4 regions of the Pseudomonas sp. LBUM1673 genome follow, and region 2 is predicted to be linked to each of the others. Evidence: predicted binding sites of a transcription regulator. Region 2 holds the regulator's gene; each other region holds the start of a gene.

Region 1 (4,209 bases), 1.3 Mb from region 2:
GTCTGTTGCCACATACAGTTCTCCGCACGTTCGGGGCGCATTCTAGCGCGCTCTGGGAAAAAACAAAGGCCCTAATATTCCTTCAATCGTGTAAGCCATTGGCCGTAGAAAAACGCCCGTCGTAAACACGACTGAACGTGTCTGAAAAAACCTTTCAGCCCTTCCTTCACCGACAAACTCCAGACAAAAAAATGCCCGGCAAGCCGGGCAATTTTTTTATGCGCGTGCTTACAAGTTGTAGCCGCGTTCGTTGTGGAGCGCCAGATCGATGCCGACAGCCTCTTCTTCCTCGGTGACACGCAGACCCATGACGACGTCCAGGACCTTGAGGATGATGAAGGTGACGATCGCGGTGTAGATCACAGTGAAGCCGACGCCTTTGCACTGAATCCAGACTTGTGCGGCAATGTCGGTGACGGTGCCGAAGCCACCCAGGGACGGTGCTGCGAACACACCGGTCAGGATCGCGCCGAGGATACCGCCGATACCGTGCACGCCGAAGGCATCCAGAGAGTCGTCATAACCGAGTTTGCGTTTCAGGGTGGTCGCGCAGAAGAAGCACACCACGCCCGCCGCCAGACCGATCACCAGAGCGCCCATCGGGCCTACGGTGCCAGCTGCCGGAGTGATTGCAACCAGGCCGGCCACAACACCCGAAGCGATACCCAGTGCGCTTGGCTTGCCGTGGGTGATCCACTCGGCAAACATCCAGCCCAATGCCGCAGCGGCGGTGGCGATCTGGGTCACCAGCATCGCCATGCCGGCAGTGCCGTTGGCGGCAGCCGCAGAACCGGCGTTGAAGCCGAACCAACCGATCCACAGCATCGCGGCGCCCATCAGGGTGTAACCGAGGTTGTGCGGGGCCATCGGGGTGGTCGGGAAGCCTTTACGCTTGCCCAGTACGAGGCAGGCAATCAGACCCGCCACACCGGCGTTGATATGCACCACGGTGCCGCCCGCGAAGTCGAGCACACCCCAATCCCACATCAGGCCGCCGTTGCCGGACCAGACCATGTGCGCAATCGGTGCGTAAACCAGGGTGAACCAGATGCCCATGAAGATCAGCATGGCGGAGAACTTCATCCGCTCGGCGAAGGCACCGACGATCAACGCTGGGGTGATGATGGCGAACGTCATCTGGAAGGTGATGAACACCGCCTCAGGGAACAGTGCCGCAGGACCGGTCAGGCTCGAAGGTGTGACACCGGCGAGGAACGCCTTGCCCATGCCGCCGAAGAACGAGTTGAAGTTGACGACGCCCTGCTCCATGCCGGTGGTGTCGAACGCAATGCTGTAGCCATAAATGACCCACAGAATGCTGATCAGACCGGTAATGGCGAAGCACTGCATCATCACGGAAAGAATGTTTTTGGAGCGAACCATGCCGCCGTAGAACAGCGCGAGGCCGGGAATGGTCATGAACAGCACGAGGGCTGTCGAGGTCATCATCCAGGCGGTATCGCCGGAGTTGAGGACTGGGGCTGCCACTTCGTCTGCCGCCATGGCCAGGCCGGGCATGACGAGGGACAACAGGGCTCCTAGCCCTGCGATTTTACGCAGAGTCATATTGTTTTCTCCTGGGGCGTTGGGTTTGTGGCAGCTTAGATTGCGTCGGTATCGGTTTCGCCGGTACGGATGCGAATCGCCTGTTCCAGATTGACCACGAAGATCTTGCCGTCACCGATCTTGCCGGTGTTGGCAGCCTTGGTTATCGCCTCGATAACCCGGTCCAGATCCTTGTCGTCAATGGCGACATCGATCTTCACCTTGGGCAGAAAATCGACCACGTACTCCGCGCCGCGGTACAGCTCGGTGTGACCCTTCTGCCGACCGAAGCCTTTGACTTCAGTAACGGTAATGCCCTGCACGCCGATCTCGGACAACGACTCGCGCACGTCGTCCAGTTTGAACGGCTTGATGATGGCAGTGACTAGCTTCATGAAAACTCTCTCCCGATTTGGTGGACTTGCCCCAGGAAAACAAACCCGACTCAAGTCTAAGCGCAGTGCCTGGCTTTGTAACGCATCGTCGGCCTTACCTGCCCGTCCGACGCCAGCTAACCACTCCGCACGAAACTTCCCCCGTTCCGCTTGGCGCACTGCATTCGTCACAGCGACTGCATCAGTGCATGGGTCACCAGCGACTAAGCAGAAAGCTTGCCATCTATCCAAAACCCATTGATTTCAAGCCCTTGGCCGCTGCCGCAGGCCCCTCCAGCCGATTGACGCAACAGTTACGCACAACAACAGTGCACCGCCATCCACTCGCATGCGCGAAAAGCGTGCATCGCCGCTGCCGAGATTGACTATAGACACTGCGTGGTACACTGCCCGCCATTGTTGACAGGACATTTCCCCATGCTCGCGCCCAAAGACTTCCTCGACGCCCTGAGCGGCACCGCCTCCCGCCTCTTCAGCGGCGACACCCCACTGCCGAAAAGCGAAATCGAAAGCCAGTTCAAGGCCCTGCTGCAGAGCGGCTTCAGCAAGCTGGATCTGGTGAGCCGGGAAGAATTCGATAGCCAGATGGTCGTGCTGGCCCGAACCCGCGCACGGTTGGAGAGCCTTGAGGCGAAAGTGGCGGAGCTGGAAGCGAAACTGAATCCACCCGCCGAGTAATCCCACCGCTCCCAATGTGAACCCCGATCTACTGTGGGAGCGGGCTTGCTCGCGAATAAGGTCGGAACGACCTTCCGACTCACCTGTAGGAGCTGCCGAAGGCTGCGATCTTTTGATCTTAAGCCCCGCAAACATCCCGGCAACGTCCTACAAAGATCACCACCGCCGTCCGATTGCGCCGTGAAGCCAAGGTTCCTAAGCTCATCCTCAGCTGAATATTCAGCACTGGGTTTGGCGACCTGGAAACCCCCGACGCACCGCGACCACATTCGAACAGGGAACTTTTCCCATCCCGAGTTATGGCGGCTGTGCGTGGGAGACCTTCGGGTCTGCCGGATTTCGGGGTTCACCGGTTCGCCAACCCACGTACAGCTGCCACCCTTTTCGTTTGGCGACGATCAGAGGCAGTTTTCTTCACTCGCCCCCGAGAACTGCACCATGGACGAAAACTATCTAACCCCCCACGTCTTCACCCGCCACAAACTCCACCTCCACGCCCTCCTCCTGGAAAACCAGGCCTGGTTCAGCGCACGCGACCTCGGCCGATTGCTCAGGCTTTTCCTGGACGAACGAGCGCTACGCAAACTCGATCCCGACCAACACCAGAATCTGCAGATGCTCATCCACGGCACCGTCGAAAACACACTGCTGATCAGCGAGTCCGGCGTCTACGCGTTACTGATCTACCACTACTGCCCCGAATACCGAGGCCTGCGCGAATGGCTGACCCACGACGTAGTGCCAGCCCTCAGAGACGCCCAGCAACCCACCTCAACCGAACGCCCGATTCTGAGCCTACTGAATTGGCCGGAAATGTCTTTGAGTTTGCTGCACTGGAATAACCAGCCGTGGATTCGGTTGCAGGATGTTCCGCAGCTGCTGCCGAATGAGGAGCGCCCGCGAGGTACGGTCAATGCACCGTGGTGGAAGCGTGCTTCGCGGGTGCTGCAGTCTTTTTAAGTAGCCGAAGCTCAACCACGCTCGATTTCGGCTCTTCGCTGATCGTAGGTCGATTGCAGGTTTAGCCAGAACTCTGGCGTGGTTTTCAGGTAGAGCGATAGCTTCTTTCACCGAAGTCCTTCATTTATCCAAGACCAGTCCTACAAAAAAATAGCTGCCGCGGCTGATTACGCCTAAATACCAGCCGCGGCATAACCTTTGTAGCAGCTGCCGAAGGCTGCGTTCGGCTGCGCAGCAGCCGTAAATCAGATCACTCGGTGCATCAAACAGACCGTACAACTCGAATTTACGACTGCTGCGCAGCCGAACGCAGGCTTCGCCAGCTGCTACGGATCGCGTTACGACTTCACTGACTGGAATCAGCTCGCCACCCCAGCAACATCCTGCGAAAGTTTGGTTACTCCGCCGCCACGCTAAATCCTCTGCCCACGACTACCCTTCAAAAACCGCAGGAAGCGGTGCTCTTCAGCTCAAGGAACGACCATGTCCCTATCCATCGTCCACAGCCGCGCCCAGATTGGCGTTGATGCGCCCGCTGTTACCGTAGAAGTCCACCTGGCCAACGGTTTGCCATCGCTGACGATGGTCGGTTTGCCTGAAGCCGCCGTGAAGGAAAGCAAGGACCGGGTGC
Region 2 (4,209 bases):
ATCAGCGCGCGTTCAGCCAATTCCGGCAGCAAGCCGGCAGGCAGGTTGTCGATGCAGTAGTAGCCGTTGTCCTCGAGAACATCGAGGGCGGTGCTTTTACCTGAGCCGGAGCGGCCACTGACGATGATCAGGCGCATGATTAGTGACCGTTTTGCTCGTCCAGGACAACCTGATACAAGGCTTCGTTGCTCGGGGCGCTGCGCAGTTTTTCACGCACTTCCTTGCGATCAAGCATGCTGGCGATCTGGCGCAGCAGTTCCAGGTGCGCATCGGTGGCGGCTTCCGGGACCAGCAGTACAAACAGCAGGTCAACCGGGGCACCGTCGATGGCGTCGAAATCGATGGGCGCATCCAGGTGCATCAGGGCGCTGATGGGCGAGGTGCAGCCCTTCAGGCGACAGTGGGGGATTGCAATACCGTTGCCAAAACCGGTCGAACCGAGTTTTTCACGGGCAATCAGAGCCTCGAAGACATCTTGCATCTCCAGATCCGGCACTTCCCGGGCGATCAGGTTGGCAATTTGCTCGAGGGCTTTCTTTTTACTGCCGCCCGGCACGTTCACGAGAGAACGGCCGGGGGTCAGGATGCTTTCAAGTCGGATCATGGGTTGGGAGTGTTAACGACCGGTCGCGCCCTGGAGGAGGCTTTGGGTCTTTTCCTTATGCTTTTTGAGTTGTTTATCCAGCTTGTCGGTCAGTGCGTCGATCGCCGCGTACATATCGGTATGCTCCGCGTTTGCGACTACTTCATTGCCGGGAATATGCAGCGTGGCTTCGATTTTCTGCTTGAGCTTTTCGACCGTCATCGTGACCTGCACGTTGGTGATCTTGTCGAAATGCCTCTCTAATCGTTCGAGTTTTTCGCCGATGTAGGTGCGAAGAGGTTCGGTCACTTCCAGTTGGTGTCCACTGATGTTGACTTGCATACAGCTTCTCCTTCGTTGCCAGTGCATAAAGCGGCAGGCAGAAATACCTGCCACTGGAACGCTGTGGCGTGGCTTACATCAACCGCTTGCGTTCGCTCGAAGGCGCGATCCCGAGGGATTCGCGGTACTTGGCGACGGTGCGGCGAGCCACCTGAATGCCTTGTGCCTCCAGTAAACCAGCGATCTTGCTGTCACTCAACGGCTTTTTCTGATTTTCCGCGGCAACCAGTTTTTTGATGATCGCGCGAATCGCCGTGGACGAGCATTCACCGCCTTCGGAGGTACTTACGTGGCTGGAGAAAAAATATTTCAGTTCATAAATTCCCCGTGGGGTATGCATGAATTTTTGTGTGGTCACCCGTGAAATCGTCGATTCGTGCATGCCCACCGCTTCGGCGATGTCATGCAGCACCAACGGCTTCATGGCTTCGTCGCCATATTCAAGAAAGCCGCGCTGATGCTCGACGATCTGGGTGGCCACTTTCATCAGGGTTTCGTTGCGGCTTTGCAGGCTCTTGATGAACCAGCGAGCCTCTTGTAACTGATTGCGCATGAAGGTGTTATCCGCGCTGGTATCGGCGCGGCGCACGAAACCGGCGTATTGGGCATTGACCCGCAGGCGCGGCACCGACTCCTGATTCAGCTCCACCAGCCAGCGCTCGTTGTCCTTGCGCACGATCACATCGGGAACCACGTATTCGGCTTCGGTGGACTCGATCTGCGAGCCCGGGCGCGGGTTGAGGCTCTGGACCAGTTCGATGACCTGGCGCAGTTCATCTTCCTTGAGCTTCATGCGGCGCATCAGCTGGCTGTAGTCGCGGCTGCCGAGCAGGTCGATGTAATCGGTGACCAGACGTTTGGCCTCGGCTAGCCAAGGGGTCTTGGCGGGCAGTTGGCGCAGTTGCAGCAGCAGGCATTCGCCCAGGTTGCGGGCGCCGATGCCGGCAGGTTCGAATTGCTGGATGCGGTGCAGGACGGCTTCGATTTCGTCCAGCTCGATGTCCAGTTCCGGATCGAAGGCCTCGAGGATTTCCTCGAGGGTTTCGTCCAGATAGCCCTGATTGTTGATGCAGTCGATCAGGGTTACGGCGATCAGGCGATCAGTGTCGGACATTGGTGCCAGGTTCAGTTGCCAGAGCAAGTGACTTTGCAGGCTTTCACCGGCCGACGTACGGGTGGTGAAATCCCATTCGTCGTCATCGTTGCTCGGCAGGCTGCTGGCGCTGGTCTGGTAGACGTCTTCCCAGGCCGTGTCGACGGGCAGTTCGTTGGGAATGCGCTCGTTCCAGTCGCCTTCCTCGAGGTTATCCACCGTCGGGGCGGTTTCCTGGTAGGAGGGTTCCTGAACGTCGGCGTTGGGTTGCTGTTCGGTTTTGTCGGCCAAGGGGTCGGCGTTATCGAAGTCGTCGCCTTCTTCCTGGCGTTCGAGCATCGGATTGGACTCCAGGGCCTCCTGGATTTCCTGTTGCAGGTCCAGGGTCGACAATTGGAGCAGGCGGATGGCCTGTTGCAGCTGCGGTGTCATCGTCAGCTGCTGGCCCATTCTCAAGACTAGCGATGGTTTCATGGCAGGGGCTTAACACCTTATTCGCCGGCGCACATGCGCCATCCACTACAGGGCGCCGAAGCGCCAAACATAAGCAAATTATATGCCTGAAACTGAAGTGTTTGCCTAGAGCGCTGTAACAATAAAAATCTATTGATTTTTTATTGAAACGAGCGCTTGGGCGACTGGCCAGCACCTCAGCGCTTACAGGCGGAACTCATGGCCCAGATACACTTCCTTGACCAGTTCGTTGGCCAGGATGGTGGCGGAGTCACCTTCGGCGATCAGCTGGCCATCGTTGACGATGTAGGCGGTTTCGCAGATATCCAGGGTTTCACGGACGTTGTGGTCAGTGATCAGCACGCCAATGCCTTTGGCCTTGAGGTGATGGATGATCTGCTTGATGTCGCCGACCGAAATCGGGTCCACGCCGGCGAAGGGTTCGTCGAGGAGGATGAATTTCGGGTTGGTGGCCAGTGCCCGGGCGATTTCCACGCGGCGACGCTCACCACCGGACAGGCTCATGCCGAGGTTGTCGCGGATGTGGTGGATGTGAAATTCCTGCAGCAGGCTTTCCAGCTCTTTGCGGCGACCGGCCTTGTCGAGTTCCTTGCGGGTTTCGAGGATGGCCATGATGTTGTCGGCCACCGAAAGCTTACGGAAGATCGACGCTTCTTGAGGAAGATAGCCGATACCCGCCTTTGCACGACCGTGCATCGGTTGGTGGCTGACATCCAGGTCGTCGATCAGCACGCGGCCCTGATCGGCCTGCACCAGGCCGACGATCATGTAGAAGCAGGTGGTCTTGCCGGCGCCGTTGGGGCCAAGCAGACCGACGATCTGACCGCTGTCGATTGACAGGCTGACGTCACGCACGACCTGGCGGCTCTTGTAGCTCTTGGCCAGATGCTGAGCTTTCAGAGTTGCCATTACTGGGCCTTTTGCTCGTCGGTTTTCTTCTTCGGCTGGATCACCATGTCGATGCGAGGACGCGCCTCGGTGACCTTGTTACCCGTGGCGCGACCGGCGCTCGCGAGTTTTTTGACCGTGTCGTAGACGATTTTCTCTCCTTGGGTGACGTTGTTGTCCTTATCGATGACCTTGGCGCGATCGATCAGCACGACGCGGTTTTGCGAGGCGTGGTACTGGATAGTCATCCCGTAACCCTGAACCGGCTTCGTGTCGCCTGCAGTTTGCAGTTGCTCGAAGTAGGCGAGGTTGCCCACCGAAGTCACCACGTCGATGTCGCCGGCCGGGGTGCGGGTGATGGTCACGGTGTTGCCGGTGACCTTCATCGAGCCCTGGGTGATGATCACGTCGCCTTTATAGGTGGCAACGCCATTCTTGTCGTCCAGTTGGGCATCGTCGGCCTGAATGCGGATAGGCTGCTCTTGATCGTTCGGCAGAGCCCAGGCGCTCACGCTTCCCAGTGCTGCGCCCAGACTGAGCAAAATAGGGAGAGTTTTAACGAGCCTCATACTGTCCTCTTACGTTCGATAGCAGGTGTATCCTGCTTTCTTTCAAGTACGCTTTCATTCCGTTGCCTGTCGATACACCGCCAGCGCCGTCGATTCTAACGGGTTGATCGGTCTGCGCATATTGCTGCTGCGGGAACACTGTCATACGGGTGGTGGTAATCAGGGTTTTGCGGTTTTTTTCGTCGAAGCGCGTGATACGTACCGAGTCAATCAGCTCGACCTGGGTGCCGTCCGGGTTAACTTCGCCGCGCTCGCTCTGG
Region 3 (4,209 bases), 2.9 Mb from region 2:
AGACGCGGATCGAGCTGGTTGACCTCGATTTCGTAGCGTCCTTGCGTTTGACTGGTGGCCAGATAGTCTTCTACGGTGAATTCAAGAAAGCCCTGAGTGACGCCGATAAGCATGTCAGGCAAGGTAACCGCATCAGCAAGGGCAGGGCTGCCAGCGTTGAACAGGCAAACGGCCGACATCGCACAGAGTAATCTGCGGCAGGTTGATGTCAGGCGTCGGAAAAATGTCGGTTCTGTGTTCATAAGAGTTAAAAAGCAAGCGCCGTGCCGTTTAGTGAAGAATGTGCGTCGCAACACACTTAGCGTTGGTAGGTAGTAGGAGTCTGGGCATGGCTGGTGTAATGGATTCGGTGAACCAGCGCACGCAACTGGTAGGGCAGAATCGCCTTGAGCTGTTGTTGTTCCGTCTCGACGGCCAGCAGCTGTATGGGATCAACGTGTTCAAGGTTCGCGAGGTGCTGCAATGCCCCAAGCTGACCCTGATGCCCAAGTCCAGTCCTGTCGTGTGCGGTGTGGCGAATATTCGGGGGGCGACCATTCCGATTCTGGATCTGGCGATGGCGACCGGTTCCGGTCGGTTGCTGGATCAGAGCAATCCCTTCGTGATCATCACGGAGTACAACACCAAGACCCAGGGCTTCCTGGTTCGGTCGGTGGAACGCATCGTCAACATGAACTGGGAGGAGATTCATCCGCCACCCAAGGGCACGGGGCGCGATCATTACCTGACGGCTGTGACTCGGGTCGACAACCAGTTAGTCGAAATCATCGACGTCGAGAAGGTGCTGGCGGAAGTGGCGCCGACACCGGAAGCGATTTCGATTGGCGTGGTGGATGTCGAGACTCAGCACAAGGCGCTCTCTTTGCGAGTATTGACGGTCGATGACTCGTCGGTGGCGCGCAAGCAGGTGACTCGTTGCCTGCAAACGGTCGGCGTCGAAGTGGTGGCGTTGAACGACGGTCGGCAAGCGCTGGATTACCTGCGCAAGCTGGTCGACGAGGGCAAGAAGCCGGAGGAAGAGTTCCTGATGATGATCTCCGACATCGAGATGCCGGAGATGGACGGGTACACCCTGACGGCCGAGATCCGCGCCGACCCGCGCATGCAAAAGCTTCATATCATCCTGCATACTTCGTTGTCGGGTGTATTCAATCAGGCGATGGTCAAGAAGGTCGGTGCCGATGACTTCCTGGCCAAATTCCGTCCTGATGACCTGGCATCCCGGGTAGTCGACCGGATCAAAGCAGCAGATAACAGCTAGGGGCCTTCTGCCCCTGGCGGTCAACACGATTTAAGAGGCGGCATCATTGTCTACGGGTAATTTGGATTTCGAACAGTTCCGGGTATTCCTGGAAAAAGCCTGTGGCATTTTGCTCGGTGAAAACAAGCAATACCTGGTCTCGAGCCGTCTCAACAAACTGATGGAACAGCAGGGCATCAAATCCCTGGGTGAGCTGGTTCAGCGCATCCAGACCCAGCCGCGCAGCGGTTTGCGCGAGATGGTGGTGGATGCCATGACCACCAACGAAACCCTGTGGTTTCGTGACACCTATCCGTTTGAAGTCTTGAAGAACAAGGTATTGCCTGAAGCGATCAAGGCCAGCCCCGGCCAGCGCCTGCGGATCTGGTCGGCGGCGTGCTCGTCGGGGCAGGAACCCTATTCGCTGTCGATGTCCATCGATGAGTTCGAGCGGGTCAACATGGGCCAGTTGAAGATGGGCGTGCAGATCGTTGCCACCGACCTGTCCGGCACCATGCTGACCAACTGCAAGACCGGCGAGTACGACAGCCTGGCCATTGGCCGCGGTCTGTCGCCCGAGCGCCTTCAGCGTTACTTCGACCCCAAAGGGCCGGGACGCTGGGCCATCAAGGCGCCGATCAAGAGTCGGGTGGAGTTTCGTTCGTTCAACCTGCTGGACAGCTACGCGAGCCTGGGCAAGTTCGACATCGTGTTCTGCCGCAACGTACTGATCTACTTCTCCGCCGAGGTGAAGAAAGACATCCTGTTGCGCATTCACAGCACGCTGAAGCCGGGCGGTTATCTGTTTCTTGGCGCGTCCGAAGCGCTGAACGGTTTGCCGGACCATTACCAGATGGTCCAGTGCAGCCCGGGAATCATTTACCAGGCGAAGTGATTCGTTGGCGGCATAAAAAAACGGGAGTCCTCAGGGGCTCCCGTTTTTTTATGCCTGTAATTATCTCTCAAAATCACCACAACCCCTGTGGGAGCGGTGGTGTTCTTTCGATTGCAAGAAGCGGCAGAAAAGCGGCAGGCGGCGGAAATCGGTTGCCGCTTTTCTGGCATTGCCGCCCTGCCACCGCCGGCAAAGCCCCGGTTTACGGGCTTTTTTGAATTGGCACGCCGCTTGCTATATCCATCGTACGAAAAATCAGGTCACCCGAAGGTTTCCCGACATGAGCATCAGCTTCGATAAAGCGCTCGGTATCCACGAACAAGCCCTGGGCTTTCGCGCTCAGCGCGCTGAAGTCTTGGCCAACAACATCGCCAACGCCGACACCCCGAACTACAAGGCTCGGGATCTGGACTTCTCGAAAGTGCTCGCCGAGCAGAACGAGAAAACCAAAAACGGCAAGTTCGCCTTGAACATGACCAACAGCCGTCACATCGAAGCTGAAGGCCTGGGCAACGGCGACGAGTCGCTGATGTATCGCACACCGATGCAACCGTCGATCGACCAGAACACCGTGGACGCCCAACTGGAACAGTCGAACTACGCGGAAAACGCGGTCAACTTCCAGGCCAGCTTCACCCTGCTCAACAGTAAATTCAAAGGGCTGGTGTCAGCCCTGCGCGGAGAGTAATCCATGTCTCTATCCAGTGTTTTCAACATTGCCGGTAGCGGCATGAGTGCCCAGACCACTCGCTTGAACACCGTCGCCAGTAACATCGCCAACGCCGAGACCGTTTCGTCGAGCATCGACCAGACTTACCGCGCCCGTCACCCAGTGTTCGCCACCATGTTCCAGGGCGGCCAGAGCGGCGGCAGCGACTCGCTGTTCCAGAACCAGGACGCGGCCGGTCAAGGCGTGCAAGTGCTGGGTGTGGTCGAAGACCAGAGCAACCTTGAAGCGCGCTACGAGCCGAACCATCCGGCTGCCGATGGCAAGGGCTACGTCTACTACCCGAACGTCAACGTCGTCGAAGAGATGGCCGACATGATTTCCGCGAGCCGTTCGTTCCAGACCAACGCCGAAATGATGAACACCGCCAAAACCATGATGCAGAAGGTCCTGACCCTCGGTCAGTGATAAGGGGCGATTCATATGAGCGTTATCAGTGATGTACTGGCCAACTCTTCGGTCACGACCACTACTTCTACTACCGGCAGCCTGACCTCGGCCGCTACCGGCGGCCAGGAACTGGGCAAAGACGCGTTCCTGCAACTGCTGGTGACTCAGCTGAAAAACCAGAACCCGCTCGATCCTCAGGACAACAGCGAGTTCGTGGCCCAGCTGGCGCAGTTCAGTAGCCTGGAAGGCATCACCACGCTGAACGACACGGTCACCGGCCTTGCCAGCAGCTACAACTCCTCGCAAGCCTTGCAGGCTTCTTCGCTGGTGGGCCGTTCGGTCATCGCGCAGACCGACACCGCCGTGGTCGACACCTCCAAGAGCCTCAACGGTACGGTCGTCGTGCCTTCGTCGGTATCCGGGGTCACCATCAAGATCAATAACGCCGAGGGTACAACCGTTCGCACGATTGAGCTGGGTAGCCAGAGTGCCGGCAATTCCAGCTTTGTCTGGGACGGCAAGGACGATGCGGGCAGCGTGGCGACGGCGGGTACCTACACCTTCAGCGCGACGACCACCATCGACGACACGGCCACCTCTCTGATTACTTACCTGCCGGCAACGGTCAACAGCGTGACCCTCAGCCAGACCGGCGGTGAGTTGACGCTGAACCTGGCAGGCCTGGGCAGCGTTGCCCTGTCCGAAGTACAAACCATTGGTATATAGAGCCGACTAACCCGGCACAAAGGAGTGGAATATGTCTTTCAATATCGGCCTTAGCGGTCTCTATGCCGCCAACAAACAACTGGACGTGACCGGCAACAACATCGCCAACGTCGCGACCACCGGTTTCAAATCGTCCCGCGCAGAATTCGAAGACGTGTACTCGGCCACCCGCCTGGGTACCGGCAGCAAGACCATCGGTAACGGCGTGCGTCTGGCCAACGTCTCCCAGCA
Region 4 (4,209 bases), 3.0 Mb from region 2:
ACAGCTATAGACCTAGAAATACCCCAAGGCGTGCGATGTTGCTGCAGATGATCCGCGTTGCGAGCAGGAAAAATCTCTGCTTTTCGTAAAGTATTCGTTACGGATTGGCCGCTATGGCGCAAGTATTGATATTTCCGGGTTTGAAATGGCTCACGGGTGTCACATAATCTTGACGACTAACTGAGCCGCTCGGCAAAAAAATCCGTCCGAGGGCAGTGCAAATACCCCTGTGGGAGCGGGCTGTGGTGAGGGGGCTTGCCCCCGTTGGGCTGCGAAGCAGCCCCAAAATCTCTGATGCACCAAAGATCTTGTGAGTGCTGCGCACTCAAACGGGGGCAAGCCCCCTCGCCACAGGCCCGCTCCCACAGGTTGTGCGCTCGGCATCAACCTCACTCACCGCTTTTTCGGGCCTTTATATGCGTATCAAAGTCCACTGCCAGAACCGCATCGGAATCCTGCGCGACATTCTCAACCTGCTGGTCGAGTACGGGATTAACGTCGCCCGCGGCGAGGTGGGCGGTGAGCACGGCAATGCGATCTATCTGCACTGCCCGAACCTGATCAACATTCAATTCCAGGCGCTGCGCCCGAAGTTCGAGTCCATTGCCGGGGTATTCGGCGTCAAGCGCGTAGGACTGATGCCCAGCGAGCGTCGGCACATGGAGCTCAATGCCTTGCTCGGTGCCCTGGAGTTTCCGGTGCTGTCGATCGACATGGGCGGCTCCATCGTCGCGGCCAACCGTGCGGCGGCGCAGTTGCTCGGCGTGCGGGTGGATGAGGTGCCGGGGATTCCGCTGTCGCGGTACGCCGAGGATTTCGATTTGCCGGAGCTGGTACGCGCCAACAAGTCACGGATCAACGGCTTGCGGGTGAAGGTCAAGGGCGACGTGTTTCTTGCCGACATCGCGCCGTTGCAATCGGAACATGACGACAGCGAAGCCATGGCCGGTGCGGTGTTGACGCTGCACCGGGCGGACCGGGTGGGCGAGCGCATTTATAACGTGCGCAAGCAGGAGTTGCGTGGGTTCGACAGCATTTTCCAGAGCTCGAAAGTGATGGCGGCGGTGGTTCGCGAGGCACGACGCATGGCGCCGCTGGATGCACCTCTATTGATAGAAGGTGAAACCGGCACCGGCAAGGAATTGTTGGCGCGGGCCTGTCATCTGGCGAGCCCGCGTGGGCAATCACCACTGATGGCGCTCAACTGCGCCGGTCTGCCGGAGTCCATGGCCGAGACTGAATTGTTCGGCTACGGCCCCGGCGCCTTCGAAGGGGCGCGGGCCGAAGGCAAGCTCGGGCTGTTGGAATTGACGGCGGGCGGTACGTTGTTTCTCGATGGCGTCGGTGAAATGAGCCCGCGCTTGCAGGTGAAATTGCTGCGCTTTCTGCAGGACGGTTGCTTCCGTCGTGTGGGCAGCGATGAGGAGGTCTATCTGGATGTGCGGGTGATCTGCGCGACCCAGGTGGACTTGTCCGAGTTGTGTGCTCGCGGTGAGTTTCGCCAGGATTTGTACCATCGCTTGAACGTGCTCTCACTGCACATCCCGCCGCTGCGCGAATGCCTCGACGGATTGGCGCCGCTGGTGGAGCACTTTCTTGATCAGGCCAGTCGACAGATAGGTTGTCCGTTGCCGAAACTGGCCCCGGCCGCGATGGAGCGGCTCAGTCACTACCGCTGGCCGGGTAATGTGCGGCAGTTGGAAAACGTACTGTTCCAGGCGGTTTCTCTGTGTGAGGGGGGGACCGTCAAAGCCGAGCACATTCGTCTTCCGGATTACGGCGTGCGTCAGCCGCTTGGCGATTTTTCCCTTGAGGGCGGGTTGGACGAGATTGTCGGGCGCTTTGAAAAAGCGGTGCTGGAACGCTTGTATTCCGAGCATCCGAGCAGTCGGCAATTGGGTAAACGGTTGGGGGTTTCGCATACGACCATTGCCAATAAGTTGCGTGAGTACGAAGTCGGCAAAGAGCCGGGCTAAGCAGCTTTTGTGGCGAGGGAGCTTGCTCCCGCTGGGCTGCGCAGCAGCCCCAAAAATGACAACCGAATTATTGCAGGCAGATCGCGCAGGATGGTTTTGCGGCCGCTTCGCGCCCGAGCGGGAGCAAGCTCCCTCGCCACAGGGAACTGAGTCGGTCATGAAGGCCGGCTCTTGCCACCTACCGGCATAACACCGCCGGTTTTTCGTCTTCGATACATTCCCCCAGTCCCCTCTGAATCCCTCAAGTCCTTTGTTTGCCGGGCCCGGCGCCGCCAGAAAAAAGTTGGTCTGCAAATTGCTTATAGCTCAGCAGTACAGCGGTGGGCGGCAAACGTCCGGCATGCAGAGGAAAGAGTGTGGACAAGTACCTTTATGTGGCAATGACCGGCGCCAGCCAGAATGCTTTGGCGCAGAAGGCTCATGCCAACAACCTGGCGAACATCTCTACCAATGGTTTTCAGAAGGACCTGGAGCAGGCCCGTTCGATGCCGGTGTTTGGTGACAGCTTTCCGGCGCGTGCGTTTGCCATGAGCGAGCGTCCGGCCACCGACTTTTCTGCGGGCTCGCTGGTGGAAACCGGTCGCGACCTCGATGTCGCGGTGCAAGGCAATGGCTGGATTGCAGTGCAGAACCCCGATGGCGGTGAAAGCTATGTGCGCACCGGCAGCCTGAACGTTGACGCCTTGGGCGTGCTGCGCGCCGGCAACGGTATGCCGGTGGTAGGCAATGGCGGGCCGATTGCCGTGCCGCCCGAGCAGCAAATCGAAGTTGGCGAAGACGGCACCATCAGCATCCGTGCGATGGGCGAAGGTCCACGTGTAATGGCCGAAGTCGACCGCATCAAACTGGTCAACCCGGACTTCAAGAACATGACCAAAGGCCTGGACGGTTCGATCCACACCAAGGACGGCAAACCGGCGCAGGCCGATGCCAACGTCAAACTGGTGTCCGGGTTCCTTGAGTCGAGCAACGTCAATGCCGTGGAAGAAATGACCTCGGTGCTGGCGCTGGCCAAGCAGTTCGAACTGCATATCAAGATGATGAACACCGCCAAAGACGATGACCAGGCCATGGCTCGGGTCTTGCAGATCAGCTAATTATCAGAACGTCGCGCCGTAAAACAGGCGCACGAGGAGAATCGAATGCTTCCGGCTCTATGGGTTGCCAAAACAGGTCTGTCCGCCCAGGACACCAACCTCACCACCATTTCCAACAACCTGGCGAACGTTTCGACCACGGGTTTCAAACGTGACCGCGCCGAGTTCCAGGATTTGCTGTATCAGATCAAACGCCAGCCAGGCGCCCAGTCGACCCAGGACAGCGAATTGCCGTCGGGTCTGCAAGTGGGTACCGGTGTGCGCATCGTCGGCACCCAGAAAAACTTCACCGCCGGCAGCCTGCAAACCACCGAGCAGCCGTTGGACATGGCCATCGACGGTCGCGGCTTTTTCCAGATTCTGCAGCCGGATGGCACCACGTCCTACACCCGTGACGGTACGTTCCACCTGGATTCCAACGGTCAGATCGTGAACGCCAGCGGCTTCGCTCTGGAGCCGGCGATTGTCATTCCGAGCGACGCCCAGACCTTTACCGTAGGTCGTGACGGCACCGTGTCCGTCACCGTTCCCGGTAACGCTGCTTCCCAGGTGATCGGCAACCTGCAAACCGCCGACTTCATCAACCCGGCCGGTCTGCAAGCGGTGGGTAACAACCTGTTCCTGGAAACCGCTGCCAGTGGCGCGCCGCAAGTTGGCACCCCGGGCCTCGCCGGTTTCGGCACCACGCTGCAGAACACCCTGGAAACGTCCAACGTCAGCACCGTTGAAGAGATGGTCAACATGATCACCACTCAGCGTGCTTACGAGATGAACTCCAAAGTGATCTCCACCGCCGACCAGATGCTCTCGTTCGTAACGCAGAATCTGTAATCAAGTCTATGAGGCGGCCATGAGGTCGCCTGCAACACCGTGAGGTAGGGTCATGAATCGCTTCGTATCTGTTCTGGCACTGAGTGGGGCCGTCGTGCTCGCGGGCTGCGTCGCCCCGCCGCCCAAGCCCAATGACCCTTACTACGCCCCGGTGTTGCCGCGCACGCCGCTGCCGGCTGCCGCCAATAACGGCTCGATCTACCAGGCCGGTTTCGAACAGAACCTGTACAGCGACCGCAAGGCATTCCGGGTCGGCGACATCATCACTATCACCCTGAACGAACGCACCCAGGCGAGCAAAAACG

The links. Region 2 encodes sigma-54, which starts transcription at its own class of promoters, with help from an activator protein. Its sites were predicted from a motif close to ANTGGCATNNANNTTGCTNT; they were not measured.
Region 1: a site for sigma-54 is predicted at 2,145-2,164, ahead of glnK (P-II family nitrogen regulator). Genes of this name have one in related genera too.
Region 3: a site for sigma-54 is predicted at 2,354-2,373, ahead of flgB (flagellar basal body rod protein FlgB). Genes of this name have one in related genera too.
Region 4: a site for sigma-54 is predicted at 2,259-2,278, ahead of ACA044_RS22210 (flagellar basal body rod protein FlgF). Genes of this name have one in related genera too.

Annotation. Positions count from the first base shown of each region.
Region 1 covers NZ_CP166780.1:6,490,807-6,495,015, forward strand. Annotated here, with positions in the region: gene ACA044_RS29775 (secondary thiamine-phosphate synthase enzyme YjbQ) at 1-14, opposite strand, end outside; gene ACA044_RS29780 (ammonium transporter) at 229-1,566, opposite strand; gene glnK (P-II family nitrogen regulator) at 1,602-1,940, opposite strand; gene ACA044_RS29790 (accessory factor UbiK family protein) at 2,358-2,618, shown strand; gene ACA044_RS29795 (BRO-N domain-containing protein) at 3,057-3,578, shown strand; partial or broken gene ACA044_RS29800 (HigA family addiction module antitoxin) at 3,590-3,685, opposite strand; partial or broken gene ACA044_RS29805 (YifB family Mg chelatase-like AAA ATPase) at 4,062-4,209, shown strand, end outside.
Region 2 covers NZ_CP166780.1:1,018,928-1,023,136, forward strand. Annotated here, with positions in the region: gene rapZ (RNase adapter RapZ) at 1-137, opposite strand, end outside; gene ptsN (PTS IIA-like nitrogen regulatory protein PtsN) at 140-604, opposite strand; gene hpf (ribosome hibernation-promoting factor, HPF/YfiA family) at 617-925, opposite strand; gene ACA044_RS04495 (RNA polymerase factor sigma-54) at 999-2,492, opposite strand; gene lptB (LPS export ABC transporter ATP-binding protein) at 2,676-3,401, opposite strand; gene lptA (lipopolysaccharide transport periplasmic protein LptA) at 3,401-3,949, opposite strand; gene lptC (LPS export ABC transporter periplasmic protein LptC) at 3,936-4,209, opposite strand, start outside.
Region 3 covers NZ_CP166780.1:4,875,147-4,879,355, reverse strand. Annotated here, with positions in the region: gene flgA (flagellar basal body P-ring formation chaperone FlgA) at 1-242, opposite strand, end outside; gene ACA044_RS22520 (chemotaxis protein CheV) at 329-1,261, shown strand; gene cheR (protein-glutamate O-methyltransferase CheR) at 1,308-2,135, shown strand; gene flgB (flagellar basal body rod protein FlgB) at 2,416-2,823, shown strand; gene flgC (flagellar basal body rod protein FlgC) at 2,827-3,270, shown strand; gene flgD (flagellar hook assembly protein FlgD) at 3,286-3,978, shown strand; gene flgE (flagellar hook protein FlgE) at 4,010-4,209, shown strand, end outside.
Region 4 covers NZ_CP166780.1:4,805,142-4,809,350, reverse strand. Annotated here, with positions in the region: gene ACA044_RS22215 (sigma-54-dependent transcriptional regulator) at 417-1,976, shown strand; gene ACA044_RS22210 (flagellar basal body rod protein FlgF) at 2,333-3,073, shown strand; gene flgG (flagellar basal-body rod protein FlgG) at 3,119-3,904, shown strand; gene flgH (flagellar basal body L-ring protein FlgH) at 3,957-4,209, shown strand, end outside.